4 regions of the Sporomusa rhizae genome follow, and region 2 is predicted to be linked to each of the others. Evidence: riboswitches for the same ligand, from Rfam matches in the RefSeq annotation. Region 2 holds a riboswitch; each other region holds the start of a gene.
The links. Region 2 has a riboswitch for cyclic di-AMP ahead of SRRS_RS22085 (DUF2294 domain-containing protein). Riboswitches for the same ligand answer to the same signal wherever they lie in the genome.
Positions count from the first base shown of each region.

Region 1: linked by a shared signal. The riboswitch ahead of SRRS_RS17520 (4-hydroxy-tetrahydrodipicolinate reductase) and the one ahead of SRRS_RS22085 (DUF2294 domain-containing protein) in region 2 are both predicted to bind cyclic di-AMP.
Region 3: linked by a shared signal. The riboswitch ahead of SRRS_RS13580 (3D domain-containing protein) and the one ahead of SRRS_RS22085 (DUF2294 domain-containing protein) in region 2 are both predicted to bind cyclic di-AMP.
Region 4: linked by a shared signal. The riboswitch ahead of SRRS_RS12305 (peptidoglycan-binding protein) and the one ahead of SRRS_RS22085 (DUF2294 domain-containing protein) in region 2 are both predicted to bind cyclic di-AMP.

Region 1 covers NZ_CP156925.1:3,695,662-3,703,709, reverse strand. Annotated here, with positions in the region: gene SRRS_RS17535 (DUF456 domain-containing protein) at 1-59, shown strand, start outside; gene SRRS_RS17530 (TetR/AcrR family transcriptional regulator) at 75-665, shown strand; gene SRRS_RS17525 (Na+/H+ antiporter NhaC family protein) at 885-2,036, shown strand; cyclic di-AMP (ydaO/yuaA leader) riboswitch at 2,431-2,566, shown strand; gene SRRS_RS17520 (4-hydroxy-tetrahydrodipicolinate reductase) at 2,703-3,470, shown strand; gene SRRS_RS17515 (DMT family transporter) at 3,534-4,409, opposite strand; gene SRRS_RS17510 (hypothetical protein) at 4,788-5,333, shown strand; gene SRRS_RS17505 (gamma-glutamyl-gamma-aminobutyrate hydrolase family protein) at 5,390-6,121, opposite strand; gene SRRS_RS17500 (glutathione ABC transporter substrate-binding protein) at 6,989-8,048, shown strand, end outside.
Region 2 covers NZ_CP156925.1:4,717,895-4,725,942, forward strand. Annotated here, with positions in the region: gene SRRS_RS22070 (methyl-accepting chemotaxis protein) at 66-911, opposite strand; partial or broken gene SRRS_RS22075 (APC family permease) at 1,107-1,388, opposite strand; gene SRRS_RS22080 (helix-turn-helix domain-containing protein) at 1,514-1,792, opposite strand; gene SRRS_RS22085 (DUF2294 domain-containing protein) at 2,046-2,432, opposite strand; cyclic di-AMP (ydaO/yuaA leader) riboswitch at 2,512-2,647, opposite strand; gene dcuC (C4-dicarboxylate transporter DcuC) at 2,992-4,353, opposite strand; gene SRRS_RS22095 (dipeptide epimerase) at 4,427-5,518, opposite strand; gene SRRS_RS22100 (DUF3870 domain-containing protein) at 5,692-6,033, opposite strand; gene SRRS_RS22105 (diaminopimelate dehydrogenase) at 6,435-7,412, opposite strand; gene SRRS_RS22110 (exodeoxyribonuclease III) at 7,658-8,048, shown strand, end outside.
Region 3 covers NZ_CP156925.1:2,882,895-2,890,942, forward strand. Annotated here, with positions in the region: gene SRRS_RS13535 (peptide chain release factor 3) at 1-958, opposite strand, end outside; gene SRRS_RS13540 (hypothetical protein) at 1,052-1,414, shown strand; tRNA gene SRRS_RS13545 (tRNA-Met) at 1,632-1,707, shown strand; tRNA gene SRRS_RS13550 (tRNA-Thr) at 1,710-1,785, shown strand; tRNA gene SRRS_RS13555 (tRNA-Met) at 1,795-1,871, shown strand; gene SRRS_RS13560 (carcinine hydrolase/isopenicillin-N N-acyltransferase family protein) at 1,999-2,853, opposite strand; tRNA gene SRRS_RS13565 (tRNA-Val) at 3,100-3,176, opposite strand; gene SRRS_RS13570 (acyl-CoA dehydrogenase family protein) at 3,237-4,370, opposite strand; gene SRRS_RS13575 (DMT family transporter) at 4,476-4,928, opposite strand; gene SRRS_RS13580 (3D domain-containing protein) at 5,108-5,713, opposite strand; cyclic di-AMP (ydaO/yuaA leader) riboswitch at 5,712-5,857, opposite strand; gene SRRS_RS13585 (L,D-transpeptidase family protein) at 5,963-6,682, opposite strand; gene SRRS_RS13590 (3D domain-containing protein) at 6,780-7,565, opposite strand; gene SRRS_RS13595 (2-phosphosulfolactate phosphatase) at 7,696-8,048, opposite strand, start outside.
Region 4 covers NZ_CP156925.1:2,642,861-2,650,908, reverse strand. Annotated here, with positions in the region: gene SRRS_RS12330 (TVP38/TMEM64 family protein) at 1-151, shown strand, start outside; gene SRRS_RS12325 (HipA family kinase) at 271-1,056, opposite strand; gene SRRS_RS12320 (hypothetical protein) at 1,308-1,910, opposite strand; gene SRRS_RS12315 (2-hydroxymuconate tautomerase) at 2,482-2,661, shown strand; gene SRRS_RS12310 (hypothetical protein) at 2,722-3,210, shown strand; cyclic di-AMP (ydaO/yuaA leader) riboswitch at 3,585-3,722, shown strand; gene SRRS_RS12305 (peptidoglycan-binding protein) at 3,727-4,365, shown strand; gene guaB (IMP dehydrogenase) at 4,508-5,962, shown strand; gene SRRS_RS12295 (polysaccharide deacetylase family protein) at 6,097-7,026, opposite strand; gene SRRS_RS12290 (transglycosylase domain-containing protein) at 7,159-8,048, shown strand, end outside.

The sequences.
Region 1 (8,048 bases), 1.0 Mb from region 2:
TAGCAATGGCCATAGGGATGGTGGTTTTTGTGATCTCCAGACTAACGTGGCAGGTCTAGAACAGGAGGAAACATATGAAACGCCGGCAAATACTCGATGCTGCCTATACTGTTTTTTCCCGTAAGGGGTATCACCGCGCCACAGTTGATGAAATTATTGCATTGGCCGATACCGGTAAAGGCACAGTATACAACTATTTTGTTAATAAGGAACAGCTATTTTACACACTTATTAAAGAACGCAGCGCTAAATTTGAAAGTGAACTTAACGATATTGCCGGGCTGTCTGAACCTTCTTTAGATAAAGTGCAGAAAGCAATCAAGGTTTTTTTGGATTTTTATGTGGAAAACGCAGATTTGTGGCGGGTGCTTATGCATGAGATGCGCGGTCTTGGACATGAAGAACCATCAAGCTTCACCGAGGCGCAGCGGGAAAAGTACCGGGAAAGATTTCGAAAAACCATTGGCGTGCTGGAACGGATTTTAGAAGAAGGTATTGAGCAGGGGACTATTAGACCCTGTAACGCACACAAAGCGGCTCACGGCCTGTTCAGCGTAATTGTCATGATGGTATTCCAGGGGTTTGTTGGCCCCAATATGGAGTCTATTGAAAAGGCAGCTCATGGCATTGCCGACACTTTTCTCTACGGTATTGTTGCCCGATAACGTGAAAAAAGGCTTGCGCCTACTGGTGCAAGCCTTTCGTTACTAACCTTAGAGAGGGATGGCTTTTTGGATATAATAATTATATTTTTTCTTTTCTTTGCCTCGTTGCTTTTCAGCATTTATCATAGTATATCAATACTCTACCCTTTACTTTTCGGGCTTAGCTGCTTTACACTTATATCCCTTCGTAGAGGCTATACCTTAACCGATTTATTGAAGATGATGGGAGACGACTCAAAAAAGTCGTTGATTGTAATTAAGATTTTTGTATTAATCGGGATAATAACGGCGGCTTGGCGGGCTTGCGGCACGATTCCCTTTATCGTGTATTACGGCATAATGTTTATGAGTGCCAAGTACTTTATAGTATCGGCGTTCCTATTGTCCTGTCTGGTGTCCTTTTTGCTTGGCACTTCTTTCGGAACCGTTGGGACAATTGGGGTAGTGCTGATAGTTTTGGCGAAGAGCGGTAACGTTGATATAAATATGGCTGCCGGTGCAATCATTGCCGGGGCTTATTTTGGCGACAGATGTTCGCCTATGTCTTCAAGCGCCAACCTTGTAGCCGCTTTGACTAACACCAAGCTGTATATCAATATTGCAAACATGAATAAGACGGCAAGCATTCCCTTTGCCCTTTCCATCTTGGGGTATGTATATTTGTCTTATACCAATCCGTTGGCTTTTTACAATAATCAAATTGTAGATGAAATAATAAATTCTTTTGATATAAGCCTGATTGTGTTGTTGCCGGCGCTCATTATACTAGTGTTTGCTGCTTTCCGGGTAGATGTGAAGCTATCAATGGGTGTCAGTATTTTATTAAGTGTATTGATTGCTCTTTTTGTTCAACACATACCGTTTCTTAAATTAATGAATTATATTGCCACAGGATACCGTATGGAAAATGGGGGCTTCTTTGCCGATATAATTCGGGGTGGCGGGTTGTATTCTATGCTGAACGTTTCCCTCATTGTGCTGATTTCTTCAGCCTATGCCGGTATCTTTCAAGGGACTGGTTTACTGAGTGACATTGAAGTTTTTTTTGAAAAAATCAGCACGAAAACCAGTGTATATCTCACGGCTGTATTGTCAAGCATAGCCACAGCCGCATTTGCCTGCAACCAAACACTGGCCGTAATGCTTAGCCATCAAATTACCCATAAACTTTATGAAAGAAATCAATTAAGCAATTACCGGTTAGCAGTTGATCTGGAGAATACGGTAATAGTAATCTCTGCACTGATTCCGTGGAATATTGCCGGCGCTGTCCCTGCGGTAATGCTATCGGCAGATGCCGGATTCATCATTTATGCTTTTTATCTATTCTTAGTACCGCTGACTAATTTAGTTGTACGAACAAAGATATAGATATATTTTTGAGGAATCGCAACCAGTAAAATAGGTCATTGATATATTCAAAATGATGTTGTATGATTAAATAAAAAAATTTTGGAGGAGCCTGTCACCAGGCTCTTTTATTGTCTAAATGAGTCTGGAAGAAGACTCTTTTTTATTTGCGTGCTTTCTTAGGTGGTTTCGGCGGGCCGGAATGAGAATTTTCATTCTCTATATATACTATTTATATGAAATAAGTAAAGTAAATGAATACAAATTAATTAAAGTATGGTAAAATTAGGAAAAAGAATATAAAGATAAATGCACCAAAAAAAATATATCGCGGAGGTATGAATATTTTTGGTTTTTGAAAAATATAATTTGTTTTGAAGTTCCGATAGGATATAGATATGTTTTTAAATCATAAGTAAGGCAATCGCCGAATTCCAATCTCATGGAAGCGGGGGACCCATTTTCGGGGTGAATCCTGTAGAACAGGTAGGGCAAATTTCTTTCTGCCCGAATCCGTCAGCTAACCTCGTAGGCGTTGAAAGAGAAGGATGTGTTGTCCTGCCAATCATTAAAGGCCATTTACGAGTCTTTAAACATTCCTTCTCGGAAGCTGATTTTGTAAAGCTACTGCGTCATGCAGGATGAGGTAGTAAAAAAACAAACTACAGTTTTAAGGAGGAATTTTGAGTGGAGAAAATTAGAATTGGCATTTTTGGGTTTGGGAAGACGGGAAAAATTATTGCTAACGAATTCCTGCATGATAATCTATTCACGCTGGAGTGGGTAGTGCGTAAAGGCTATGAGGATCACCGGAAATATGCCAGCCGCCTATTAGGTCATGAATGTGACGCAGGGGAGATTTTTTCTATTGGGGACATTGACGATAATTTTTTTGACACAAGACCAATCGATGCTCTCATAGATTTTTCAGGGCTTACCGGGCTTTACTTATACGAAAAGGCTGCGTCAGCCGGGATTCCTATTATCTCTGCGATTTCCCAATATGAGAAAGAGGAACTGGACTTATTACAGTCTTTTGCTGAGTCTGCGCCGGTGCTTTATTCTCCCAACATTACATTAGGGATTAATGTTTTGCTGGTAGCCGCTCAAATTTTACAAAAAATAGCTCCTCATGCGGATATCGAGATTGTTGAGGAACATTTTAAAGGCAAAAAAGAAGTTTCAGGAACCGCCAAAAAAATAGCAAAAGCACTTAATCTCAATGTTAAAGAACACCTACATTCAATTCGTGTTGGCGGAATCGTTGGCAGGCACGAAATCATCTTTGGGATGCCAAATCAGACAATCCGCTTGCTCCATGAAAGTATCAGCAGGGCCGCCTTTGGGCAGGGGGCAATTTTTGCCGCCAAATTTTTATTAGGTCAACCCCCTGGGTTATATACCATGGAAACAGTAATTGCGGATATGTTTAGAAAAAACATTCCGGTTTACTAACCCTTTATGATAACAGTTTTTTAATAAATCACACCCACCCGTTATACGGGTGGGTGTGATTTATTATGCTTCTTCCTTAATAACCAGTAAGACCCCGGATAAGATTAGCAAGGCGCCGATCCAAAAGGTCAAGCCAACTTGCTCCCCTAAGAAAAGCCAACCTAGCAGGGTGCCAACCACCGGTTGAAAGAAAAAGTAAAGTCCGGCGCTTGTCGCGGTAACTATTTGCAGCCCTTTGTTCCAAAGAAAGAACGCACCTGCAGTGGAGACGGTACCAATATATAGTACTCCTCCCCACACTTTGGGCTGAGTAAGAACTTGAAGATCGCTTGTTGTTATTTCGGTGACAGCAAATGGTGTAATTACTACCGTTGCAACCAATATTGCGTATGTCGTAATTACAAGTTGTGAGTAATCGTTAGGCACTCGTTTTATGAGTACAGACATTAGCGCCCAAGTAAGTGCGGCTATTGCCAATATGCCGCCGCCAAGCCGGGATGAATCGCCTAGATCACCAATGCCAACAATCATTAGAACACCTGTAGTTGCCAAACACACTGATAATGCTTTTTTAAAAGTGATTTGTTCTCCTAATAAAATACGGGCAAATATAGCCATAAACGCAGGCGTTGCCGAAGTAATTACTGCGCCCATCTGAGCCGAGGAGAGCTGTGTACCGAGAAATTGCATCCAGATTGAAATTGAGTAGCCAATTATTCCGATGGCTATAATCAGTGGAAGGTCTTTTTTTCGGATTTGCCACGACTGGCGGGTAATAAGGCCCAATATACTCAGTGTTAGCAGGGCCACAAAATAGCGCAGCCAAACTAGCTCAATTGGAGATATAACTGCAAGCACAACTTTGCTCACTACATACATACCACCCCAGATGCTTGCGGCTAGGGTCAGGTATATTTGTCCGGCATAATTCTTTATCATTAACAATCCCTCCGTCTTTTAGTCGGTTATGATTTACAGACGGAAGGCCTATGCTCAAGCAATCCTTCCGTCTTAGGAATGGATTGCTACCGGAGTATCATTTTCAAAAAGAGGCTTAAAAAGCATCCGTAATCCTCCTTTCAACGGAAAGCGTTTTTGTCTTCAGTCACATTGTATCATAAGCATGGTAACCATACTATTATTAAAAATATAAGTACTTTTTTTGTGAGAAGCAACGTAGCATTAAAGTATAACAGTCTGCACAAATTCCGGCTTTTTTCATAAATTATATTGATGGTAACAAAAACAGGCTTTATTTTACATAACGGAATTTACAAAGTGAAAATCATAAGTTATCGGTCGCAGGAGGGATTAGCAATGTACTGTACTCAATGCGGTCAGCCGGTAGCTGAAGCAAGCAAATTTTGTTGTCAATGCGGTACCAAAGTTGCTCTTGCAAGCACTCCTGGGGACAAAACTTTGGCCAGCAGTAAAGAGGACATCCTGACGGCTGTTGCCGGAGCATTGATGCAAAATGATCATCTAACCCTGACTTACAGACAGAAAACAGATATTGGAATTTATAGCACACTGGCTGACGTCAATTGGACGGTGGGAAAAAAGAAAATCGAGTATTTTGCCAGTATATTAGCGGAAGAAAATTCTCAAACGATTGTTCTTTGGGAAATGATTAAGGAAACCAGTTGCGGATTCGACCCTGTTTTTTCATTTACTACGGAGAAATTTTATAGTGATGGCAAGACTACGTCCGGAAAAATAACCGAATGCGGGACTGGCTTAGACGAAAAAGTCATTGATTATCAATGGGATTATTCTCAGATAAGCCTTCAGATTCAACATATTACCCTAGCGAAGGGATGGCGTTTTAAAAAGGTTATAAACCAGGGAAATGCTTCTTATTAAGAACTAAAATAAAACAGGCTTGCTCCTTTTCTAAAGAAAGGTGCAAGCCTGTTGCATTACAAGCTTGCTTGTTTAACCAAGGCTCTAAACAATGCCAACATGGCAGGGTATTTTTTTGCTATCATTTCGGGATGCCACTGTACGCCTAGCACAAAATGGTCGCCAGCAAGTTCAATGGCTTCGATAACCCCATCTTTAGAATAAGCTGTGATATTAAAGCCAGGAGCGGCAGTTTTCAACGCTTGATGATGAAAACTGTTAACGAGGATGTTGTCCTCGCCAATGATGGATGCCAAGGTGGATGCTGGCTTAATAGTCACAGTATGCCACAAGGCGTCTCTTTGGGTAACCTCCTGAAAGTGTTTAATGCTTGTCCCTTCAATTTGGGATATATCTTGATATAGTGTCCCGCCATAGGCAACGTTGATAATTTGTACACCGCGGCAAATGCCCAGGATAGGTTTTTTTAATTGGGCAGCTGCCTTGACTACTAACAATTCGTATTCATCCCGGACATGATTTACACAGCCCAACTTTTCCAGAGGCTCTTCTCCGTATAATTGCGGATCAACGTCAGGCCCGCCTGACATGATTAAGCCGTCAACTGCTGCAACTTGTTCGCTGATAAGAGCTGGATTTGCTACAGGTGGTAATAAAATTGGTATCCCTTCGGCTTTCGTGACGGCGTCGATGTAATCGGTATTGGCAAATGCTCTTATCATACCGGGAAGTACTGTGCCCTCAGCCAATAATGTGTTGCAAGTAATTCCAATAACTGGTTTGCGCAATATATCCATCTCCCAACGATTTTACGAATAGGGCAGGCATAAGGATGAGCAGATTGAATGCGCACCTTTATACCAATCTATTATTATTAAGTTATCGATAATAATGCAAAATTCCTTCCATATAAGAGAAAAAAGGCATGAAACTCATTTTGACAGTATTAGGCTGACCCAAAACAGATAAAAGAGGGTTTTATAAGGGAAGTTTTGAAAGATAATACCCTAATATGACTAATTGGTTATCATCAGGTTACCAATAGGTTAACCTATTGGTAACCTGATGAGTGGGATAAGTTACTGATAACTGTATTTTTTTAGTCTAATTGTGTATGTAGTGAATGTACAAATTACTTTAAAAAATGTTCATAAATAGATGTATGGCAAAAAAAATGCTGCAAAATTGTTCTGTTTGTAGTAGGATTAATCACAGATGTTGATAATTATTAAAATAAACATATGGGTCATACATGATTGTATTTGTCTCCACCCTCAGGATATACACAATATTAAAAATGTAAAAAAAATATCTTTTTCTTTATGTTATTCGGTTGGCATAAAAGTTGCAATATATTCTCATTGTTATTTATCCGATGACTAGCCTGCTCTAAGATTCCCTCTTCTCCAAACGGAATTTAAGAGCGTTTGGTAACCGGATAAGGGGACTAAATTTCAGGTAGGATTAGTCTGTTCTATAATTGTTCCGTGATTATTATATAATCGGAACCTGACAAAGGAGGTATGTGCAAGTAAGCAGATAACTGCTTTTATATAATAGGCGGCCCCAATACGAAATCGGATTATGCTTAAGGATGTTGGGTAACTCAGCCTATGATACTTGTAGTATTTATTACATAAGGAGGTAACAATTAAATGAAGCCATCAAAAATTCTTAGTCTGCTACTTGTTAGTATGTTAGCTATTGGTTTATTGCTGACAGGCTGTTCAAAGTCAAATCAAGCCAGCGGTGATAAAAAATCAAATGAAATGGTGGTAGGGCAGGATGCCAATCCGACAACCCTAGATCCGCATGATACGCAAGATACATTAGCTTTTGGTATCCAAAAGACTATGTATGAGGGACTCTTAGGCTTTGATAAAGATATGAAAGTTATACCTGTATTGGCAGAAGCTATTCCGGAAATGGCTAAAGATGCTAAAAGTCTGACCTTTAAACTCAAAAAGGGTATCAAATTCCAAGACGGAACAGATTTTAATGCCGAAGCCGTTAAGCTTAATATTGAACGTCTAAAGGATCCTGCCAATAAACTAAAGCGTGCTTCTTTGTTGGCATCAGTAGATCGTGTAGAGGTTGTTGACCCCTATACTGTCAAAATAGTATTGAACAAGCCGTTTGCGCCGGTTCTTCAGGCATTTGCACATCCTGCTACAATGATGATCTCGCCAAAGGCTATTAAGGAAAAAGGTAAAGACCTCAATCGTAATCCTGTAGGTACAGGACCGTTCCAGTTTGTTGAGTGGAAAGATGGTCAATATGTAACTGTTAAGAAATTTGACGCTTATTGGGATAAGGCTAATGCTGCCAAAGTAGACAAAATTACTTTTAAACCTGTGCCGGAAGCCGGTTCTCGGGTAGCTATGCTAAAGACAGGCGAAGTACAGTTTATCTACCCGCTGCCGTCGGAGCAAGTAGACAATGTTAAAAGCGATAGTAATATTGTAGTTGATAAGTCTCAATCCATTATTGAACGTTATGTTGTCTTGAATGTGACTCAGAAACCATTTAATGACCAACGGGTTCGTCAGGCGCTGAACTATGCCGTAGATAAAGAGGCTTTGGCCAAAGTAGTATTCAAAGGATTTGCTACACCGCCGGAGTCGGTTATTTCTTCTAAAGTATGGGGCTTCCAAAAACAACAGATGTATGCTTATGATGTAGAAAAAGCCAAAAAGTTATTAGCTGAAGCTGGCT
Region 2 (8,048 bases):
CCAACATAATTTATCTCTACTACCATATGTTTGAGAGACCGTAGGTATGGCACATTTTTTACGGGTTATTTACTATGCATCATATCTTCAGAAACACTGGATAACTCTGTAGCCATGGATGCAAACCCTTGGCTGGCTTTCGCCATTTCCTGAATAGACTGTTCCTGGATTTGCACAGTTTTATCAATACTTACTACCTTTTGATTCATTTGCACGATAGACTCTTGGATTTGGTGTAAGGACGCATTGATGTTTTTAACTGACTCGGCGCTTACGGCAGCCAGCTTCCTAACTTCTTCAGCCACAACACTGAACCCTCTGCCAGCTTCACCGACACGGGCAGATTCTATAGCGGCATTCAATCCCAGCAGATTGGTCTGGTTGGACACGTTTCTAATAAAAGCAACAATTTCGTCAGTATGCTTAATGGTAGCAGCCAGGTCGCCACTCAGTTCTCCAAGTTCGCTGCAAATATTCGCCAACTCTTGTGCACCTGCCGCGATTTCCTCCATACTGGCACTAAATTCCTCAGACGAAGCCGCAAGTTCACTGGAAATAGACCGGATTTTCTCCTGATTGACAATAGCTTGGGTTGTAATAACACAGCCAATGGTAGCTGCCCTCTCTTTTATGGGATGCGCGCACGCAATATAAGGAATCCCAAAAGCCGATTGCTCCTTGGTTATCAAACGAATAACCTTACTGCCTGTTTTAATACATTGCTCACTGACCTGCCCTTGCATAGGCTGGCCTGCTTTAACTCCGAGGTCGAAAGACTTACCAGGCACATACGCAGTATAAAGTCCGTCTTTAATTACCGATACCCCTACATCCTCAATAATAAAATCATTAATGTAAGGGGCTAATTCAGTAAATAACCGCAAGATTTCTTCTCCGGAATGCCGTTGCATAGTGTCGCCTCACTTATATATTTTTTAATGCCATTGTTTTGCACTAATTAGTATGTAAGTTAGTTAATATTGGCTTGAAATCAAAGCTACTATCAATATTCTAATAAAGACCTGAATTACTTTGATAAATTCTATGCATAGCAGCATTTTCCTGCATTATGTTACATATTGCATTAATTTTCTCAATATTGTGTTTTATTTGTGCAAATGAAACGGAATAGTAGTAACTATTACATTCTTATTAAGAATTAGTAACGTTCTGAGAATAAATCCGGTTTGATTATGCAGCAGACGATGCCACCATTTCCTGGTCTCAAACTCCGGAATCACTACGGTAATAAAATCGTCCGGTTCTTTTTTACGCTCCAACCGTTCCACATAATTAACAAGCGGACCTATAACCAACCGATAAGGGGAATAAATGGTTACTAATTCAACATCAGGATTCCATTGCTGCCATTTTTCTTGAACTTTTTGGGCGGCAGTTAAATAAAAAAGAAAATGGCCGGTATGGAGAAATTGAGCATAGTTTATGCCTAATTTCTCCATACCGGCCTGCGCAGCATCCATAATACTACCTATGCTTTACCCGCCAGTATTTCCTATTTTGTTCTGCCTACCGCACAAAAACGGCCGCAGCCTAGATTTTTGATATAAACAGTACTACCGTCCTCATTTTTCACGGCCATGCAGTCGCCTACCAGTTCCGGCACCGTTACTTTTAGCAGCTCCGCAATTTTAGTAACAAGACTATTTCCCGGCTTCCAACGATCGGCTTCATAGTGTTCAATTGCCACAATCGACACACCTAACGATTCTGCCATTTCTTCCTGAGTCATGCCGCAGCGTTCACGTAATGACCGCAGCTTCTCACCAATCATTCTGATCCCCTCTTATTCATCAATAATAAAAATAATAATATCACATCAAGACAGTCGAAACTGCCCTAACTACGCCTAATCAAGGCAAAATAATAGACCGGTACAAAAATACCAGGCATAAGAAAAACCTCTTTGCCTCATACCTTCGTACCGGCCTACCCAACACCAAGCTTTTGCCTCGTGCCCTGTCCACCAGCCCGTTGGTCATGTTTCCGCTCGTATCTGAAGGCTGGTATCCAAACACTTTTTAGTGTTATACGCCACTCTTCTCCAGACATCTAAGTTTTTTCTCTAAGTTGTTTTCCAATATATATATTTCGACTCGTTCGCCGGTTTTTGTACTTATATCACTGTGACTACTAATGACCTTACACTCGGTAAGCCTTGCGACCAGCTCCTCAGCTTGGTTACTAAAAGTTTCCCTGAGTATCTGGCGCATTTCCTTTACTACCTGCCGCCCCTTATCGGTTTTGGCTAAATGAGTCTCCTCGACAGTGAGCACTCCTTTAAACCGTACGAGGACCATATCTTCAATAATATATGTCCGGGTTTCGACAGGTCCGCGCCCAACCTGGCTGCGCTGCAATTTAATAAAAGAATCACTTATAGCCGCTTCCAATACGGCTTTTTTTGGGGCCATTACTTTATCGTACCTCCAACTGTCCGGATTCCTTCTTGTAGAAGTCCGGAAAAACAAAAAGAAGACCCTAAAAGGTCTAGCGACCCCTTGCTTTAGCCTACGAAGTTAGCTGACGGGTAGGATGGCAAGAGATAAGACATCCCTTCTGCATTAACAGAATTAACCCCAAAAAGTGGTTCCTCCGCTTCCATACTGGAACTCGGCCTTATGCTGTTATAAATACTATACTCCCGGAACTGCTAAAAGAAAAGCTGCAATTAGAACAATAGCGGCTAACGGCAAATGGCTATCCTACAAATAAAGCAGGTATCACAGGAAATCATAGCTTACCTCATCGTTGCTACTTCTTTCTTCATTTTACCACGGCCAAATTGAGAATACCTTTAAATGGCGTTATTCCCATAATCTATTAATTACAATATTATAAAGAAAACACGACTTGCGCCGAGCCTTTGGCGAAAGCGGAAGTCGATGTTGCCCTTATCCAGGCGAAAGTTATATTTCTATCAGGACAAAAAAAGCCCTAGCTTATACTAGGGCTTTTTGGAGTCTCAATTTATTAGTAGAAAAATACAAAGTTAGCAATGATAATGCAGAGTAACGCACCAATCATCGGAATGGCCGTCCGTTTAACTACATCAAACGGGGAAACACCACCCATACTAGAAGCAACAACAATAACTGCGGTTATCGGCGAGATAGCCCGGGCGGCACTGGCCGCAAAGTGCATCGGCAGCAGCATTACAACAGGCGCAACCGACATTTTAGCTGCTACTGTCGGTGTCAGTGCGGCAAAAGCAAAGAACGGAGCATTGCCTGAACCCATGACAACCGAAGAAACAGCAATTATGCCGATCATAACCAGGATCATACCAGCGGCACCGAAGCCGGAAGTTTGCGCGGAAGCAATGATGGTATCAATTGTTCCAATAGTAGTAAGACCTTTGGCAAAAGTTTCACCAGCTACAATCAGGGTGATAACATTAGCCATTTGCATTCCCAGACCATCAAAGAAGGATTGGATGTCATTGAGAACTTTTTTACCATCTCTGTGACGGATATATTCAAAGACCATACCAACCGCAACACCAATAAACATGGCTTTAATAATATCCATCTTAATCCAGGTAATCCACAGGCTGCTGAAAATCAATATTAAAGCCAGCGGCACCGCGGGAAGAATTGCGTAAATCATCGGAGGAACGGTTTCATCTGAATCGGAAGCAGCTAATTCGCTAGCTTGAACAACATGTCCATCGCGTTTATCCATCCACTTTTGTACGGCAAAATGAAGTACGGCTACGACAGGAATTACAACTGCGGCAATAGGAATTTGGTAGTTAGTCCAGTAAAGTACGGGGTCAATACCCGCAGTGTTGGCCGAAAGGATTGTACCGGTATCGCTTGGGCTCCAGTCAAGACAAAGAGTTGTGGCGATAACTGCGGTAGCAGACAGGCGGCTTACGCCAAGGCTGATAAGTACCGGGAATACGGTAACCATAAGCAGCATGGCCAACCCGGAAGCACTATTAATGCACAAACCTAAAAACATACCCAAGACCCAAGTGCCAGCCATTACCAAATAGGGCGAACGGAAAGCCAACAGCGGCTTAATGGTCAGTTTTACCAGAGACTTACTTGCGCCAATATGATCCATATAGCGGGCAAAACCGCCTACGGCCATGATGTTAAGGCCAAGACCGGCCGCCCGTGAACTCATGGTTTGTTTTATAAATTCAAAAGCATCGACAAATACTGAGCCAGTGCTGGACTTAGCCGGCAAAATCTCACCAAGACCAAGCGCTACTGCAGCAAACATTAGGATTAGTCCAGCCATGAATAAAACAGGTTGCGGTTTGTATTTTTTTACAATAAGATACCCTACCCAAAACGTAACAATTAATGAAAGAACAATACCCACAAAACTTACCTCCTATTTTATTTTATACACCTTCTTAGTACCGGCTTCTTCCAGTTTTGTTAGTCCCCTCCTCTCAGCAGATTTCCTGCCAGCCTTTTACGTCGGTAATTCCTAATCCCGGAGCGTCGGGAATAATAAGCTGGTTTTTGCTAAAGCTTACGCCGCCCACAACAGGATCTTCAGCTAATAACACGGCGGCATCCAAATCAGCCCTGGTAATAATCTTTTTACTGGCCGCAATGCTGGCGGCGGCTGTAATTCCAACTTTGCTTTCCAGCATACAGCCCATCATACATTCAACACCCATTGTTTCAGCAAAATGAGCAATTTTGATTGCGTTGTGCAAACCGCCTGCTTTCATCAATTTAATATTGATTAGGTCACAAGCTTCCATTGCCAGCAGTTGAAATACTTCATATGTACCAAAAGCGGCTTCATCTGCCATAATATCTGTCTGTACATTATCGGTGACATATTTGAGCCCTTTGAAATCGTGGGCTTTTACCGGCTGCTCAATCAATTCAATGTCGAGCCCCATATCCTCAAACTTTCGGATAGTTCTGACAGCTTCTTTAGGTTTCCAGCCCTGATTGGCATCGAGGCGGATTTTGACATCATAACCGACAGCTTCGCGAATGGCTTGCACCCGCTTAATGTCCAGCGCCGCATCTGTACCTACTTTGAGCTTGAGCGCCTTATAGCCTTCGGCAACAGCTTCCAGCGAATCCCGAACCATTTCTTCCGGCGCATTGACACTAATCGTCAAATCTGTCTCCATAGCATTACGGTACCCGCCAAACAATTTGTAGAGCGGAATGCCATGCAGTTTGCCAAACAAATCATAAACAGCAATATCCAGCGCTGCTTTGGCTGAGCTGTTATGCAGCATTGAGGTGTCAATTGCACTCATAATCTCTTCCAGATTGTCAACATCCATGCCAATCAACTTTGGGCCAATGGTATCGCGAATGGCGGCAATAATGGAGTCTTGGCTATCCCCAGTAATAACTGCCGTGGGCGGAGCATTACCGAAACCAATCTCGCCGGTATCGGCAATAACCTTGATGATAATGTCTTCTGCCGAATTAACCTGCCGGAGAGCAGTCTTAAACGGTTTTTTTAGCGGTATACTGACTTTGCCAATCTTAATTGCTGCAATTTTCACAGGCAATCTCCTCCTTATGTTCGATATCTTGCAAGGTATTCCTTTTATGACATAAAAAATTCCAGCAGAACAATAGTCTTCAGCGGGAAGACTTTGTTGCTGGATTTTATTTATGCCGTATACTTGCGTAAAACTAAGCAAGCCCACGATAAACAAAGCAGCCTTATATGTAATTACTCGTTCAGATCAACAGGTAAGCCATTAGTTATTCGGGAAAACTTTTTCTGGGCGTCTTTATACGCTACCAAAATTGCTTTCTGCGACGAACCGAAATAACGGTTTTCCACCTGCTGTCTAATAGCGTCAAAATCGTCCCGCAGGTTTCTTCCATTAAATATACTACAGATAAAATCTGCAGTTACGGGTATCGTTGCAGAGCAGCCGCAATTTACAATTCTTCCGGTTTCCCGTTCCACAACAAAACCAATAAAAAACTGTCCATATTGGTGAGTAATCGGATTATGCTGTTGTGATTTAGCATTGCCTACAATATAGATAGTATTTTCAGCAAACATTGTATCCCCACACTAGACATATTTAAAATGAGTTGGTGCTTTGTTATTATAATGTATTCGCGCAAGAATGGGAAATTCCTTTAACTATCGAGATTTTCCTGTTAGGAAATATTACGAAGATGCGCCTTGTAGCAAGCCTCGGATCAAGTTTACAGAAATATTGCGCAAATCTAAATAAAAATCATATTTTCCTATATCGAAAAAAATTATGTTTACCAGCACCGACAATCATTCTCCCAGGAATGGACATTGACGATATAACAAAACTGCAGCTTAAACCGATTTTAGCCGTCAGACTAAGACAATATTTTCCGCAGCTTGTTTTTTAATAAAGTCGCACTTATGTTAAGGTAGATAAAGCGTGGACCCGCTTACGGATTCACGCTTTTTCTGCCTATCTATTATAGCAGCTCGCGCCTGAGTTCATCGGCCGATTTAGGCGACAGCCAGGCGAAAGGAATGTCGAAAACGGTACAGGCCCCGGTAAAGCCATGCTTAGCCAGGCGGAAAGTGGCCCGGGCGTAAGCGGCAAGTACACTGGCAGTGAACTCAGGATTACTGTCAAGCTTGAGGCCAAACTCAAAGATATGATTCACGCCAGGACTGGTTTGTCCGGCGCGGAAAACAAAGCCGCCATGTGGAATACCGGAATGTTTGGCCTTAAATTCTTCTTCTGAAACAAAAGTAACATGGGTCTCATAACCGACAAAGTAATGCGGCATTGTTTTGATAGCGGTTTCGATGGCGGCAAGATCTGCACCGGATTCTGCTACTACATAGCAGTCACGAATATGCACTTCATTAGAGTTGATCGCCGGATTTTTCCCTAAGCGAACAGCTTCAACAGCTTCTTGTTTAGGAATAGTATACTGCTTCGCGTTCTTAACCCCGGCAATACGGCGAATAGCATCCGAGTGCCCTTGGCTTACACCTTTTCCCCAAAAAGTATAATCCGTTCCTTGCGGCATAACAGCACCGGCTAATAAGCGATTGAGCGAAAACAAACCAGGATCCCAGCCAACTGAAATAGCCGCCGCTTTCCCGGCTGCCTTAGCACTCTTATCCATAGCAGCAAAATACTCAGGAATTTTAGCATGGGTATCAAAACTGTCAACTGTATGGAATAAAGCCGAAATTTGCGGCCCTTGTTCAGCAAGATCGGTAGCTGAGCCGCCGCACAACAGCATAACATCAATTTTATCGCGGTATTTTCCAACTTGGCTTATCGGCACAGCCGGTACACCACTCAGGGTACCGCTAAGGGAGCGACGGGAAAAAACGGCCACCAGTTCCATGTCATGATTTTTTCCTACCGCCAGTTCCGCCCCTTTTCCTAAATTGCCGTAACCAACGATGCCAATTCGTATTTTCTGATTCATACATTTCCTCCTGATTATCTATCTTCATGTTTTCCTAACAAAAACAAACGTTCTCAATAAAACGCCATACATGTTAAGAAATGATATTTTTCGACGCAAATAGGCAAATTACCTGCTATTTATCATTAAAAAATTAACTTACCATAGTCTATTCTCCTGCCCAGCTATTATCCCAGCAGGAAAACAGATCTTTAAAGAGAATTTTTAATTGTGATAGTAAGTAATCAATAAGAAAGAGAGTTGTTATGAGACTAATATCCTGGAACGTAAACGGTCTTAGAGCCTGCCTGGCTAAAGGCTTTGAAGATTTCTTTCAGAGTATGGCAGCAGATATTTTCTGTGTGCAGGAAACTAAAATGCAGCAAAGCCAATCCGAGTTAACCCTTGACGGGTATTATCAATACTGGAATGATGCCGTAAAAAAAGGCTACTCCGGCACTGCTATTTTCACCCGGATTAAACCTTTAACCGTTACCTATGGTATGAACATGGAAGAGCATGATCAGGAAGGGCGTATAATTACACTGGAATTTGAACAATTTTATCTAGTTAATGTTTATACCCCCAATTCCCAACGCGGTCTTATGCGCCTGGAGTACCGCAGTAAATGGGAAAATGATTTTAGAGATTATTTAA
Region 3 (8,048 bases), 1.8 Mb from region 2:
ATATTCTCATAAAAGCCAGTCGGTCACGGTGAGCTGGATTCATATTTGCCTGAATTTTAAATACAAACGCCGAAAACTTTTCTTCCGTTGGATCAATAGATCCTTCTGAGGAAACTCTAGGCATTGGTGGCGGAGCTAATTTTAAAAAGTCTTCTAAAAACAATCTGACACCAAAATTAGTCATAGCACTGCCAAAAAACATAGGGGTAAGTTCCCCTTGAGCTACTTTGTCGAAGTCAAATTGGTCCCCTGCCATATCTAAAAGTTCAATATCATCACATAGCGCCTGATGAACCTCTGCACCAAGTGCTTCTTTAAAAGCAGGGTCATCGACATTACCCTGTGTTGAGGGCAAAACCCATTGCCCATGAACTCCACCACGTTCAAACAATTCTATTTGAGCCTGTTTACGTATGTAAATACCGCTATAGTTACCATCAATGCCAATGGGCCAATTCATAGGATAAGCCCGAATTCCTAATACTTTTTCAATCTCTTCCATTAATTCAAACGGGCTGCGGCCATAGCGATCAAGCTTATTTATAAAAGTAAATACGGGAATTCCCCGCTGTTTACAAACCTGAAATAGCTTTTTTGTCTGCTCTTCGACGCCTTTGGCAACGTCAATAAGCATCACCGCGCTGTCGGCGGCCATTAGTGTACGATAGGTATCTTCACTGAAGTCTTGGTGACCGGGAGTATCAAGGATATTAATCCGAAAACCATCATAATCAAATTGCAAGACACTGGAAGTGACTGAAATACCACGTTGTTTTTCAATTTCCATCCAGTCAGATACAGCGTGCTTTTGGGCTTTTCTGGCTTTTACAGATCCAGCTAAGCGAATTGCACCGCCGAAGAGTAGCAGTTTTTCAGTTAACGTTGTTTTGCCGGCATCCGGATGAGATATAATAGCAAAAGTACGCCGTTTACTAATTTCGGGAGCAAGATTTGACATTATTGCCTCCTAAAGTTAATTCTGTTAAATTTACAGCATAACTGTCTGGTTAGCGGGAATAATCATATCGAGACCATTAATGGAGGTACACTTATGAGTATACATATGAGCCAACTTCCCGTCAAAAAAATATGTATTGACGTTCGTACACTCTCAGAGAACGGTACATACGAATTCACAGTTGATTGTGATGCTGTATATTTTGGTGCAGTCTATGATAATGACGGCAATCTGCAGTCAGTCGACCAATATTTTTATACAGACCGGTTTTCCCAAGATGACCTTGAAGGCGCCCTGGAAGAGGACCAGTTATTTACCGTAGACAACCGAGATTTTCCGACAAAAACATATTTATTAAGCAAGAATATAGCCGGAAAGGAATGGCTCAGATTTCACGCAGTTGTTCCTTGTGCTATCAGCCCTGATTATTTTTATAGCAAATTTATCGGCGACTGACAGGTTACGCATTGGATTAGCGCCTATTAGTATTAGTTACACCGCAAATACTAATCTTCTAAGGAATAACGCAAACAGTACAATAATTTAATATACACCATTAATTAACAGTAGTCAATGACACTGCCTTCCCAATAGTTGCAATGCTATTAGATTGAAAAATTGATTGACATAGTATTGCCCGTACTATATAATTAAATTTGTGACAAAAATTTATCGCGGGGTGGAGCAGTTGGTAGCTCGTCGGGCTCATAACCCGAAGGTCACAGGTTCAAGTCCTGTCCCCGCAACCAACGCTGGTGTAGCTCAGTCGGTAGAGCGTATCCTTGGTAAGGATAAGGTCACCGGTTCAATCCCGGTCACTAGCTCCATTTTAATACGGCGGCGTAGCTCAGCTGGCTAGAGCATGCGGTTCATACCCGCAGTGTCCGGGGTTCAAATCCCTGCGCCGCCACCAATTTTAAGAACTTGTCGTTAAGACAAGTTCTTTTCTGTTTATCATTCCTAGTTGTTATTTTAGAATTATATTTCTTTTTTATACCTACCACTCCTCTGCTAAACAATCATAACTAATGTTATGCGCATTAAAGTTCTAGTTTTTCGTCAAAAATATCTTCAACCTTTACCTTTTTGATTTGTTCACTCTCTCCAGGATTTAATATTTTAACATATAATTCGGGAGAGCCATACGGTGGTATTGATACAGCCCAGGTCGCCATAGTTCGTTGTTTTTGGGGCGAGCTTCCTATTCTAAAAATACTGTTATCAGGTCCATCGTTTTGATCGTTGCTAAAATCTAGAAAGGTATCAAGATTATACGGCGTTGCAGCATTACTTAGTAATGCTGCAATACGTTTATACCTGGTATTACTGCTCAGTCCGTCTACTCTGTTAAATTCCAACATTGATTCATCAACATAGTGATTGGTATGGAAAATAGCCTGGCTATCCTTCATTATGACGGCGTACTTGCCATCTGGCCCAATTTCAATAGTAGCTACTTTATTCCGGTCAGCCAGCATTAAATACTGCGGTCCTAAAAATAATTCAGTTCTAGCAATTGCTTCGTCTACACTGCCACATTCATTTAATAATTGCTCATAGAGCGCATGGGTATATGGCAGTATTTTTCTTTCTTTAAACGCTATAGATCCTGCTGATGCACTGATTGTAACTAATCCTTTTTCATTTATTCCTGCTTTTAGTCCCTTATGATTGCCGTCAATAACAAAAAGTCCAATATATTTGTACCCGTTTGCTGGTGAAATTAATTTTAATTTTTGATGATGATCAGGAGCCCAATCACGATTTTTAACGATTAAACTTCCACCTCCTTGAACAATATTGCCATTAGCAGCCCAAAGTGTGCATGCGTGTGCCTGTAAACCAAAAGTAAACATAATCAATAATAGTATTACAATTACTATCGTCCTTTTCACAATATCACTCCGATACATAGAATATAAATTATTGATTTTTACCGATACTTATTTTCGCTGTATTTATTTTACTACATTTCCAATAAAACAGTAGAGTTTAAGGCAAAAAACTGGCCGACAGTGAATATGTTGGCCAGTTGTAGTTTCATATAGTTTATTGAAGTCTCTTCGCACGGTGAAGAGATGGTATGTCTAATCTCGGCACATAAAAAAGGCTAGTAGATTAATCTACTAGCCTAAAATTTCTGGTGGGACTAACTGGACTCGAACCAGTGACCCCTACGATGTCAACGTAGTACTCTAACCAACTGAGCTATAATCCCTTACTACGTATGTAATTATATTACGGTTAACTTTAAAAGTCAAGCATCCAGAAATATAAATTAATATAAGATATTATTAGCAATTACTAAACGCTGAATTTGATTAGTGCCTTCGTAAATCTGCATAATCTTAGCGTCGCGCATATACTTTTCTGCCGGATATTCTTTGGAATACCCATAACCGCCAAGTACTTGTACGGCATCGGTTGTAACCTTCATAGCCGTATCGGCAGCAAAACATTTGGCTATGGCGGATTCCTTAGCATAGTCAACTCCTTGGTCTTTCATCCAGCAAGCTTTATATACCAAAAGGCGAGCTGCTTCGATTTGCATAGCCATATCTGCTAACATTGCTTGAATAAGCTGGAACGAAGCAATCGGCTTATCAAATTGAACACGCTCTTTAGAGTATTTAACAGCAAGCTCAAAGGCAGATTGGGCCAAGCCTACTGAAACTGCGCCGACAAATGGACGGGCTGCATCCAGAGTTTTCATTGCAATTTTAAAGCCTTCTCCTTCGCGGCCAATCCTGTTAGCTGCAGGAATACGCACATTCTCCAAAACCAATTCACAGGTGTTAGATGCTCTGATGCCCATCTTCTCTTCTTCTTTACCTACAGAGAAACCAGGGGTGCCGCGCTCAACGATAAACGCGGTTAACCCACGGATACCGGCTGTTTTACGTGTATTAGCAAAGATTACAAAAATATCGGCAATACCACCATTGGTAATAAAGCACTTAGTACCATTAAGTATATAGTGTTCACCGTCTTTGACTGCAGATGTAGCAACGGCTCCGGCATCAGATCCGGCACCTGGTTCGGTTAGTGCAAAAGCAGCCAATTTACCGTTATTTATGATATCAAAAAACTTGCGTTTTTGATCATCATTGCCTAACAATACCACTGGATACGAAGCTAATGCGTTTGCAGCTGTTGTCGTGGCAACACCAGCGCAACCTTTGCCTAATTCTTCATAAATAAGAGCAATTGAGAGAGCTTCGAGACCCGGACCATCATACTCTTCAGGAACGGTTAGATTAAGCAATCCAGCTTCGTCCAATTTTTTCCAAAGTTCTGGAGGAACCACGCCTTCTTTATCCATTTCTAAAGCGTGAGGAGTGATTTCTTTAGTAACTAATTCTCTAACCATCTTTTGCAGATCCAGTTGATCGGGAGTAAAGTTAAAATCCATGCTTTGCCTCCTTGTTGGTGACATGATACCAAAAAATTCTAATGATAAGTATACCTTATAATTTTTTTTTTGTTAACACCTAATAGCGAAAAAAATAAAAAAACGCTATTTTAATAACAATTTAGCGCCTATTGCAAGTAATACCAGTCCAAATATCTGCTGAGGACTGCATGACATACGCTCAAGACCGAAGCCGCCAAAGTGGTCAATAATTATAGCCGTTAAGACTTGCCCAACAATAATAGCCGTTGTAGCATTAGCTACACCGACTCCCGGAATACTAGCTGCTACTAAATATATTATAGCTACGCCAATAAAACCACCCAGCCATGAATACCAAGGTGCATCTTGCCATGCATACAAATTACCTTTTCCCATTTTAAAGAAAAAAAGCAAGATCACAGCCAAAATAGTTCCCGTAATATGGACAAAAAAAGTAGCTTCTAGAAGACCGATAACTTTACTTAATGCAGTATTAAGCGAACCTTGTACTGCCATTAATACCCCTGAAACCAATGCTAATACTAATGGCAGCATTTCGTTCGAAATAAAGTTCAAGCCTAAACACGCCCCCTTGTACTATACATAATTATAAAGTAGACTTAGCTTCAGATTGGGTTTTAACCCCATCAGAAGGTTAGTCACAGGATAAAAATAGTATAATACTTAGGGCCTGTTAATATTCCGGGAAGTTAGCTATTATAAAAAGAAAAGCAGGCCACGGCCTGCCAACTTTCTTAGTCCAGCACGTATACTGTAACTTTCTGCAATCCAAAGTTTAACGCTTCGCGGTGGCTGTCAAAAGCTAAGTCAATACGGTTGCCTTTAATAGCACTGCCAATATCGTCAGCTATCGCATAGCCGTACCCCTTAATATACAACCTAGTCCCCAGAGGAATCACTGATGGATCAACAGCAACCAAGCCCTTCCGCAAAAGGCTACCGGAATAGGTGCGGTTTCCATTACCTGGGTCAAACGCACTATAGCCTGATGCTCTCATAATAAGGGAACGACTGTATCTGCTGGGTTCACCAGCCAACCGTTCAAGATAGACAAAGTTTTCTTTGTCTATAATCCCATTTACAGTAAGGTTAGCACTTTGTTGAAATTCTTTTACGGCTTTTGCGGTAACAGGACCAAAAACCCCATCAATCTCTCCGGCATAAAAACCGCCATCTGCCAGCAGCTTCTGTACCAATCGTACGTCATCACCGCGTGCCCCGATAGTTAAGGCCGCCATATCCTGCGGCGGTGCAGCCAATCCGACAGCCGGGTTGGTAGTTAAGCACAACACGGTAAATACAAACAAAATTGCAAAAAATGCTCTCTTCAGTTGTACCACCTCTCTTTATTTATGCCTCCGAGGTTAGCTGTCGGGTTAGGGTCAAAGAGAAGAAAAGAGAATCACCCCTCCGCCATAGCGGATTTCACCCCTGTATATCTATTGGTTCCCCCGTACCTTATAAGGATTCGGCATTATAAATAATAATACACATTATTGTAAAATTGGTCAAATTTCTTAAATAGCTAAATTTTTATGTTATCACTAAATAGCGCGAATTGTTTCCTATTTATGACACGTTAACTAATTTTATATTCCTAAGACTGTGTATAGTTCCTTATTGGCCACACCGGTAACAGGTATTCCCTTATCTGCCTGGAAAGCTTTAACGGCTTCTTCGGTCATAGTGCCAAACAAACCATCTGCCCTGCCTTGAAAATACCCCAGTTCTTTAAGTTTCAGCTGTAATACTACAACATCAGCGCCGGATGTTTTTAATTTCAGATTCCTATTTACACTTACTTTTCTGTCTTCAATTCGCACCGGAGTTCCAATAGGAATCCATTCGAACAGTTCTTCGATGTCTTTATTACGCATTCGGATGCAGCCATGACTGGCAAACTGGCCAATTGACCATGGCTTATTAGTACCATGAATACCATAGGTGCCCCACGGTACATTTAGGCCCATCCACCGAGTCCCAAAACCTGTTCCCCAGTCGTAATCCTTCCAAACTACATTCCATTCACCTATTGGTGTCGGAGTTTTACTTTTCCCTACCGCGATGCGATATTTTTTATATAATTGCTCGTCATTATAAAGTTCGAGCACCCTTGACTGTATCTTTACCACAATACTTACTTTGCCTTTGGGAGATTCTGTCGGTTGGTTTGTTCCAATTGATGCAAACTCTTGTTCATCTATGTACTCGAAACTAATTATGCTAAACGCAATACTAATAATAGCCAAAATTACAATACTATAAAATATCCGGGATCGCCTAATTCTGAGAGACCGGAATGAATTCACTAAACTCCCTCCTCATGCAAACTACTCTTCCACAAAATATATGCGCATTTTCAAAGGGGTATGAAAAGAGGAATAAAAGAAACCGGCCATTGGCCGGTTAATTTAAAACGTACACTTTTACTTTTTGAATACCATAGTCAAGAGCTTCCTGTCTTGTGTCGAAAGCCAAGTCAATCCGATTGCCTTTAATGGCACTGCCTTGATCCTCAGCTACAGCCGGGCCGTAGCCCTCGACCCAGAGTTTTGTTCCCATAGGAATTACTTTAGGGTCAACAGCTACTACCCCTTTTTTTACTTTGCCACCCACATAGGTTGAATTATTCCATTTGCCGTTATCGAGCATTCCTGGACCGTAAGCAGTCGCAGTCATATCAAGCATTCTGCGGTAATTCTCCGGTGCTCCAGCAAGTGTGTTATTATTTTCAACCGCTTTAGGGGTTAGGTTATTGCTGTTATTAAACAACTGTGAAAGAAGTGCAATTTCTTTCTGATAACCAGCGAAATGATTGGTTACTTCTCCTTGCACTTTCTCTTGTACTTTATTGCGTACTGTAGATTCTACCATCTGAGTAAGATTATCCCGCGAAACAGTCTGCTCTTTCGGTGTTAATTGTTCAGCAAGTGCGGTAATATTATTAGCAACAGTAGCATTTCCAGAACGTTCCAGAGCCGTTTGCGCTATTCTGCCCAATAAGGCTTGCCTATCACTTGCATTTAACGTCTCTTTTACTTTTATTAACTCTTGTATCTGGGTGGCGGTTAGGTTGCCGGCAACTTGGGCCAGTTTATCATCCAAAAATGCTGCATTGGCTTTAGGTACTACAGGCGTAAAAAATGGCACTGAAAAAACCATCAACAGGATCGCGGCTATTTTTTTCTTCAAATATAAAACTCCTCTCATTTGATGGCTTGGCTCAGTAGACATTTTATCATATGGTTTACATAAATAACAGAGGGAAAATTGAACAAATAAAAAGCCTGAATGTTATCATTCAGGCAATACCGACGTATAATCAAGCCGTTATACTGTTTTCTGCAAATATTGGTACTACTGACAACGTGTCATGGTTTAAGCAATAGGCGATATCTTGTTCAAAGCCTATACTACTTAAATATTTGGCATGTGATGATTCGGAAACGCGGTTTAGCAGATCATTTTTAAAATCACAATACATTCCCTTGGCAGCTAAAGCAGTATCGCTAAGCTTAGACATGCTACTTAGTCGTTCTGCAAGCAGACCAGCACATAAAGTATCTTCTAACGAAAAACGCCCTTCGGAGCCTGCACACAAAATAACTATGTTTTCCTGCTGCTGACGCAAAGCGTTAGTAACAGCAGCCGCGTTAACAAAAGCTGCTACATATA
Region 4 (8,048 bases), 2.1 Mb from region 2:
GCTACCGCCGGTAGTTGTTAAGGTATTACTGGGACACGATATTGTTTTTGCCGGTGAAAATTTAGGTCGGCTAATTTTTATTATCCTGCTGGTTATCGTTATTTATGGCGTTCTCTGGTGGCAAAAAAGAAATAAAAAAACCGAACTTTGAAATTTTTGTGTAGGGAACTAACGGCACTTTATAAAAAAACGAAACTACTTACCATCAGTAAAAAGTTGGTATTCGGTAGTTTCATTTTTATTTCGTTTTTTAGGAATTATAGCAATAAATCATTTTTGCCCGCCTCTGCTTCTCGGAATCAACCTGCAAAGTTCTTCACATATCAAATCGACCATATCCCTGCGTATTTTTGCATATTCCGATAAAGCGGTGCGATCCACCTCACCCGGCAGCCATTTCTGAGGAATTTCCTGTATGATACCGTCAATTTGCTCATTACTAATCTTTCTTACTATATTGACATATGGTACAAAATCCTGAAAAAAAAGAATATTGTTTAGCAATTTTCTATAGTATCGAAAATAATATGTTATTATTTTTGTACCCAGTTTCTGTAGCGAGTCAATCGTCCAGCGACTGGATCTAAATAAATGCGAATTATCGATTGCATAGATTTTGTACTGCTCATTCTCAAGACGGAGAAGTAAGTTTTTATGATTTTTTGCCCGATCCGCATTGTGAAACATATGGTCAAACAACACAACGCCAGCCATGTCTTTGACATTAATAGCCTTATATAGTTTCTCTTTTCTTACGTATTCCGTATTTTCAATGTAGCGCGAGGCAAAATGCAGTCCTGGTTCCAAACCTAACTCAAGAAGATATGAATTATTATTCAATATTTTTTCATCAATGCTAATGATATCACTCGCCGGAAAACACAACCCCATTATCGCACCAAACTTTGCTGCAAAAAATTCGCTTACCAAAACCCTGGAGCCAAGCCGGTTGTTTTGGAATTTTACTACATAGACGTTTTCATCTTGAGCACGAAAAAACTGCGGCACAGTAACCCCGACGCCTACTTTCCCCAAATATGCTGCCGCCATTAGCATACTGTCAATCCCTCCTAACGCAGTCAAAAAAAATACGGCTTGTGCCCAGCATCAGCGAGAGCAGCAGAAACCGCTGTTACTCTATCCGAATAAAATATATTTTTATCCGGAAAAAATATATTTTCATTATTTACTGTGACAATAGAACTCTCTTGATAAAAAGACTCGGTAAAAAAATTCACCGAGTCTTTTACCCTGGCATTAGCATTAATTTAATTGATATTTTCACTCGTACCCAAAAATCGTCAGCTTTAGCAACATTCAGCTGATCTGGACACTGACGTTAAAGCTTCAAGATTTACTACAGCTGTACTTACCGTATTATCAGATATTCCCGAAGAATTACCTGGGCCGAATATCTCATTAACCGATATAAAGGCCAGCTCATCATCGACATTTCCAAGTATACCCTCAAATATAAAGCCACCAAGAGTCGTAACTACTACGTTATCACCAATCATACGTCTTAGTATGCAAATCAGTTCATGGCTCTCTTGGCGCTCACTTGTTTCGGTTATTTGCTGCGATACCTCAGTCCTCATAGAGTGAGCCGAATCACAATCCTCTGATGATGTAAATGGATTAGCTCTTATCCCAGTAGCTTTGGCAACAATTTGCCACAAATCAACTTGTAAGAATCTTACCTCTACGACTTCTCCACCGGGAGAAAGAATTTCTACGTTCGATTGAGCCTCAATAGCTGGCGATAAAAAAGCTATACGGCAGTCCTCAACCTTTTGTAAATTACCAAAATATGTCATACCGTCGAAGCCAAATAACAATACATCTGTGTTTAACTCGCGATCGAGTTCCCTAATCAAGCATTCGTTGCGGAGTTCTCTGAAGATACTCACAAGTATAGACCTCCTTCAATATCTAATAAGCAATATACTACTATACTTTATGAGTAATAGAATCAATTTGTTACTTTCGCATCATTATAAAAAACAAATAGTTATATATTTACGTCAGATTAACTATGCACAATTTGTAATTTTGAAGGTATATGTTTTTTAACCATCTCCGGCTTATGGGATCCGTATTAGTTTCATCAATGAGAGGCCCGGCTTTGTGATAAGGTAACGACCGGATTTTGGCCCAATGTGTGGCAGGAAATAAGCACTAACAGAGGTATTGGCGGAGATTTCTTACCTACCGGTACTGGCTACGACGTAAACCAAAAGCAGGATTAGGCAAATTTATATGCTGTTCCTAGCAACCGGCAAATCAAAAAAGAGTCAATCACGGTTGCAACGCGACTAACATTTTATAAGTTTGACAAAAACTTCGCTTACTTTTAATAAAATTGCGGCCTGATATTGTTTTTACAATCTATGAAATTTTTAACTGCTGCTACCAAATTTAAGCAGGGGATATATTATCTAGCACGAAAAATACTAATAATAGATTTTGGAGGTGTAGCAAATGCCAATTGTACAAATTGACCTGCTCGAAGGCCGTTCTCAAGAACAAAAGCAGGAAATGGTCAAAAGAGTGACTGAAGTAATTGTCGAAACTGCAAAATGTCCACCTGAAGCCGTAACTATCATCGTACGTGAATCTCCTGTCGCTAAGGCTGGTGTATTTTTGTCTAGCAAGAAATAATTTGTCAGGCCATTTCGCAGAGCGAAATGGCCTGATTATTAGAAAGGTAGTGCTTAACGTATGAACCCTATACAATTTGCACTTGAAATTGAAACTGCTATAAGCAGTGAAATAGCGTCATTAGCAGATATCGTTACCGAAAATTTGCCGTTTATTACTCTCCTTGAGCAATTCCAAGATGGCTTTTTACAACTTTTATTCGCAGCAGAGGCAACTAACATCGACATCGCTCACTATCCTAATGTAGATGAAACTAAATTGCTCGGCTTGGACACAGCCTGGCAAGAGGCTATTAACCCGAGTAAAATAAATACTAATATTAAGGTATTAACAAAGCTTTGGGCAGTCTACACTGCTATAGACAAATCAGTGCAGTTTTACCATCAAGCAGCACTCAATAATGCCCACCCCCAAACCCGGATATTTTTTAGTTCTCTCAGCCACGTAAAAAAGATCTTACAGAGAAGAGTGAATGGCATTATCCAAGTGTACGACAACCATTACTGGGGCGAGCTTGGGTTTGCACCATTTATGCTGGGCAAAAACTAGCCATCCCGAAAAGAGACTCCAAACCCATTTTGCGGGTAGGTAAACCCAATATTATTAAAAATTGGCAGACTGCACTGCATACTGCTTGTAATAGACTAAGATGGGACTATCTGAATGGTAGTCCCATTTTACTGTCAGTATCCTAATTGTCTACAAATGATATACTGATAGATTGGCCGGTTATTCTGTAAGGCTTTTTTGTCGCATACCAATGCTTTAACATATAATTCCTAAGTTTTGTTTACGCGTAATAAAAATTTATATTATATAAGGTAGCATATAGGAGCATACCAAAGAATAAGCTTGTCTAATAATAAGTGTTTTCTAATAACTACTTCATATATTGTTTGCCCTTTATAAATATATCGTGTAATATATACGACAAGCCGAATTTCCTAATAAAAAAGGAAAACGGGGGAACCATTTCTGGGGTGAATCCGCATAATGCGGTAGGGATTTCCCTTTGTCCCGAACCCGTCAGCTAACCTCGTAGGCTTTTAGAAAGGGGTGTTTTTAATGAAAAACATCAAAAAAATTATTAGTTCCGCCATTGCTATGGCATTCCTAGGTGCTACATTCTGGACACCATTAGCCTTAGCTGCATTAGGAGATCAAGCACTTAAATCAGGAATGACAGGTCAAACAGTAGAAGAGCTGCAGTCTAGACTTATCGAATTGGGTTATGATAGCATCTCAGTTGATGGGGTTTTTGGCGAAACTACTGAGCAATCGGTAATCGACTATCAAAATAAGAAAAACCTTGCCGCTGACGGAGTTGTCGGCCAGGAAACTGTTCAAGTCATGCAAGACAGTCGTATGCCAGAGGTATCAAGAAGTAACGCTCCAGGACGCTATAAAGCTGTTCTGGATATAAAGGCTACTGCTTATGCCGCCGGTCCGCATGATAACGGCCAATGGGGCAACATGACGTATATGGGTACCATGGTACGCCCAGGTGTAATTGCCGTTGATCCACAAGTAATTCCACTTGGTTCTCGCTTATATATTGAATTTGCCGACGGAAAAGGTATGTATGGAGTAGCTGAAGATACCGGAGGCGCAATCAAGGGAAACCGTATCGATATTGCCATGCAGTCAGTAGCAGTGGCTTATGATTTCGGTATTCAAAATGTAAAAGTATATGTTCTTAGTTAATGATAAGCCTGGCATTATTTTGCCAGGCTGAATTATTTTTTTTTATTATTACATAAAAAGAGGTAGATTTGGCTAGTTTATTTGTGTTATTATATTGGGAAATACCTATTACGATGATGTTCACTGAAAGGAGTTTCAACTGATGTTTGACAACAAATTTGGCCCCGAAGGTTTAACTTTTGATGATGTACTACTTGTACCCGCAAAATCAGAAGTTCTGCCGAGAGAAGTAGAAGTATCCACTTACTTGACAAAAAACATTAAGCTTAATATGCCTATTATCAGTTCTGGCATGGATACCGTTACGGAAGCCCGTATGGCAATTGCCATGGCACGTGAAGGTGGCATAGGGGTAATACATAAAAATATGCCGATTGCTCGTCAAGCAAATGAAATTGATAAAGTCAAACGCTCTGAGCATGGAATTATTGTTGACCCAATATTTTTATCTCCCAGTAATACACTGCAAGATGCCCATAACCTTATGGAAAAATATCATATTTCCGGTGTTCCGGTAACTAATGCTGGCAAACTTGTCGGTATTCTTACAAACCGGGATTTGCGTTTTGAAACCGATTTAAGCCGTAAAATTTCTGATTGCATGACCAGAGAACACCTAATCACTGCCCATGTTGGCACTTCATTAGAAGAAGCCAAAGAAATTTTACGTGAGCATCGCATCGAGAAGCTGCCCTTGCTTGATTCCGAAGGAAACTTAAAAGGACTTATTACAATAAAAGATATTGAAAAAGCCCAAAAGTACCCGAATTCAGCCAAAGATCCTAAAGGTCGCTTATTAGTAGCCGCCGCTATTGGTGTTGGTTCTGATATGATGGAGCGTGTTGAAGCTATTGTTGCAGCCAAAGTAGATGTTCTCGTTGTAGATACCGCCCACGGCCATTCACGAGGGGTACTTGAAGCGGTTAGAACCATCAAGAATACATTCCCGCATGTTGACCTAATTGCCGGAAACGTAGCCACAGCTGAGGCTACCCGTGATTTAATTGAGGCAGGGGCAGATGCTGTGAAAGTAGGAATTGGGCCAGGTTCTATATGCACCACCCGTGTTATCGCCGGCATTGGTGTGCCGCAAATTACAGCAATCTACAATTGTTCCAGAGCTGCTCGTGAGTATAATGTCCCCATTATTGCTGACGGTGGTATTAAATACTCTGGAGACGTTGCCAAAGCTATCGCGGCCGGAGCTCAAGTGGTAATGATAGGCAACCTTCTCGCAGGTACTGAAGAAAGTCCTGGCGAAACCATTATTTATCAAGGCCGCAGCTATAAAGTATACCGTGGCATGGGATCACTGGGGGCCATGGCAGAAGGCAGTAAAGACCGTTACTTCCAAGAAAACATGGACAAACTTGTGCCCGAGGGAATTGAAGGCAGGGTACCGTATAAAGGCTCCGTTGCCGATACAGTATTCCAATTGCTTGGTGGTCTGCGTGCCGGAATGGGATACTGCGGTGTTCGCAATATCCAAGAATTAATTAGCAAAACCCAGTTTATCCGCATCACCGGTGCCGGCCTAAAAGAAAGCCATCCTCACGATATCAGCATTACAAAAGAATCTCCTAATTATAGTTTATAAAAAACTTACGGCTTATACTGAACCCATAAGAAAGAGGAAGCCGTTATTACCTAATCCACGTGAAAGTCAACCTTTCAGAGCAGGATAAAAAAATGCTTTGGACAATAGTCCAAAGCATTTTTTATATCAATAAATTACCATGGTGCTGGAGTCTCAAAGTTGACTACACGGAATTCAAATTTACGCTCTTTATAGTATTTAATAATATCCGTCAGCGCCTTCACTGTTTCCGCATGACCCCGCCCATCATGCATTAGTACAATAGCATGACTCCACAAGTTTTTATTTTCCATTTGGGAAACGATATTATTTAAAATACGATTGGCTTTAGCACTAGAAGCATCGCCGGAACTTATATTCCAGCCTACTTCAATATAGCCTAGTTTATTTAAAGCTCCCCAGTACTCTTTGGTAAAACTACCCGCCGACCCTCCGGGGGCTCGTGATATGCGGGGACGAACGCCGATTGCTTTTTTAATAACATCATCGGTATGACGCAATTGAGCAATATAACTGTTGGCCGATTGATATAAATCACGGTAAACATGATTATAGGAGTGATTTCCGATGGCATGTCCTTCTTGATAAATTCGACGCAAAATATCTGGATACTTTTCTGCCTCGTTGCCCACAACGAAGAAAGTAGCTTTAATACTATTACTTTTAAGGATGTCTAGAATTACCGGTGTGTTTTCAGGATCTGGTCCATCATCAAACGTAAGATAAACAACTTTTTCGCCGTAATATTGGCTTACTTTAGGAACTTCTAACACTAAGCCCCTTGCTTGGCGTTCTTCTACCGTAAAAACGTCGTAAACCGGTTTAGCAGCTGTTGGCGGATTGTCGGGGTTTTCATTTATATAGTAAGCGTCAACATTCTGGTTCGGAGAAGTATTGATGGCAGTTGATTGAGAAGGTGCTTGCTCTAAAGGCAAACCAATTACTGAAGCCGACGAATTAAAATCGGCAAATGCTAACAAAGCTAACGGTGACGAAACTAATAACAGTAAACATATTGCACTCAGTCCGCAAACTGTATGAAAAAATCTTGACGTATTATTCATTATACGCTCCTATTTTGAAATAGTTTGATAAACTGTGTCTAAAATTCGTATATTCTCCAACAGGAATGCCTATTCCTGCATGTAAAAATCATGCAGCTTGGAGATACTATTTCTAAGAGGAGTGTGTAAATAATGCCTAATAATACGAAAAAAGTTATAGCTTGTACAGTTTTATTAGTAATGTTAACTAATATTGGATATGCATTTTTAGGTTTGCCGGAAACTAAAAGTCTTGAAAATCTCAATTTGGTTTCCGCGACTCAGGTATATGATATAAACGGCCAGCTAATCTCTAAACTATTTGAGGAAAACCGTGTAGTTGTAACGATTAATAACATTTCTCCTTATGTACAACAAGCGATTATTGCTAATGAAGACACCCGGTTTTATAGTCATTTTGGTCTTGATCCTATCGGCATTATGCGGGCAATAGTCGTAAATATTCGCCATGGCAGCCTGATCGAAGGTGGAAGTACATTAACTCAACAGTTAGCGAAAAATATGTTTCTTACCCAAGAACGTACACTACTACGCAAACTCAAAGAAGCTATGCTGGCGGTAATTATAGATTATAAGTTTTCTAAACAGGAAATTTTACAGGCTTACCTGAACCAGGTCTACTTTGGTGAAGGTGCCTACGGGATCGAAGCGGCCGCTCAAATGTATTTTGGCAAACATGCCAAAGATCTGACTTTGGCGGAAAGTGCATTATTAGCAGGTCTACCCCGGGGACCAAATATTTATTCACCCTATGTTGATATCAAAGCAGCAACAGACCGAAGATCAGTTGTTTTGGCTGGTATGGTTAAAGAAGGCTATGTAACTGAACAAGATGCCGCAAAATCTAAGGCGGAACCAATAAATCTTGCCGGTAAAAAAAAGCGCTTAGTCCAGGCTTCTTATTTTCTTGATTATATTTCCAACGAATTAGTAGGGCGCTACGGTGCAAATAGAGTCTATAAAGGCGGTCTCAAAGTATATACAAGCTTGGATATTAAACAGCAGCAAGCCGCTGAGGCGGT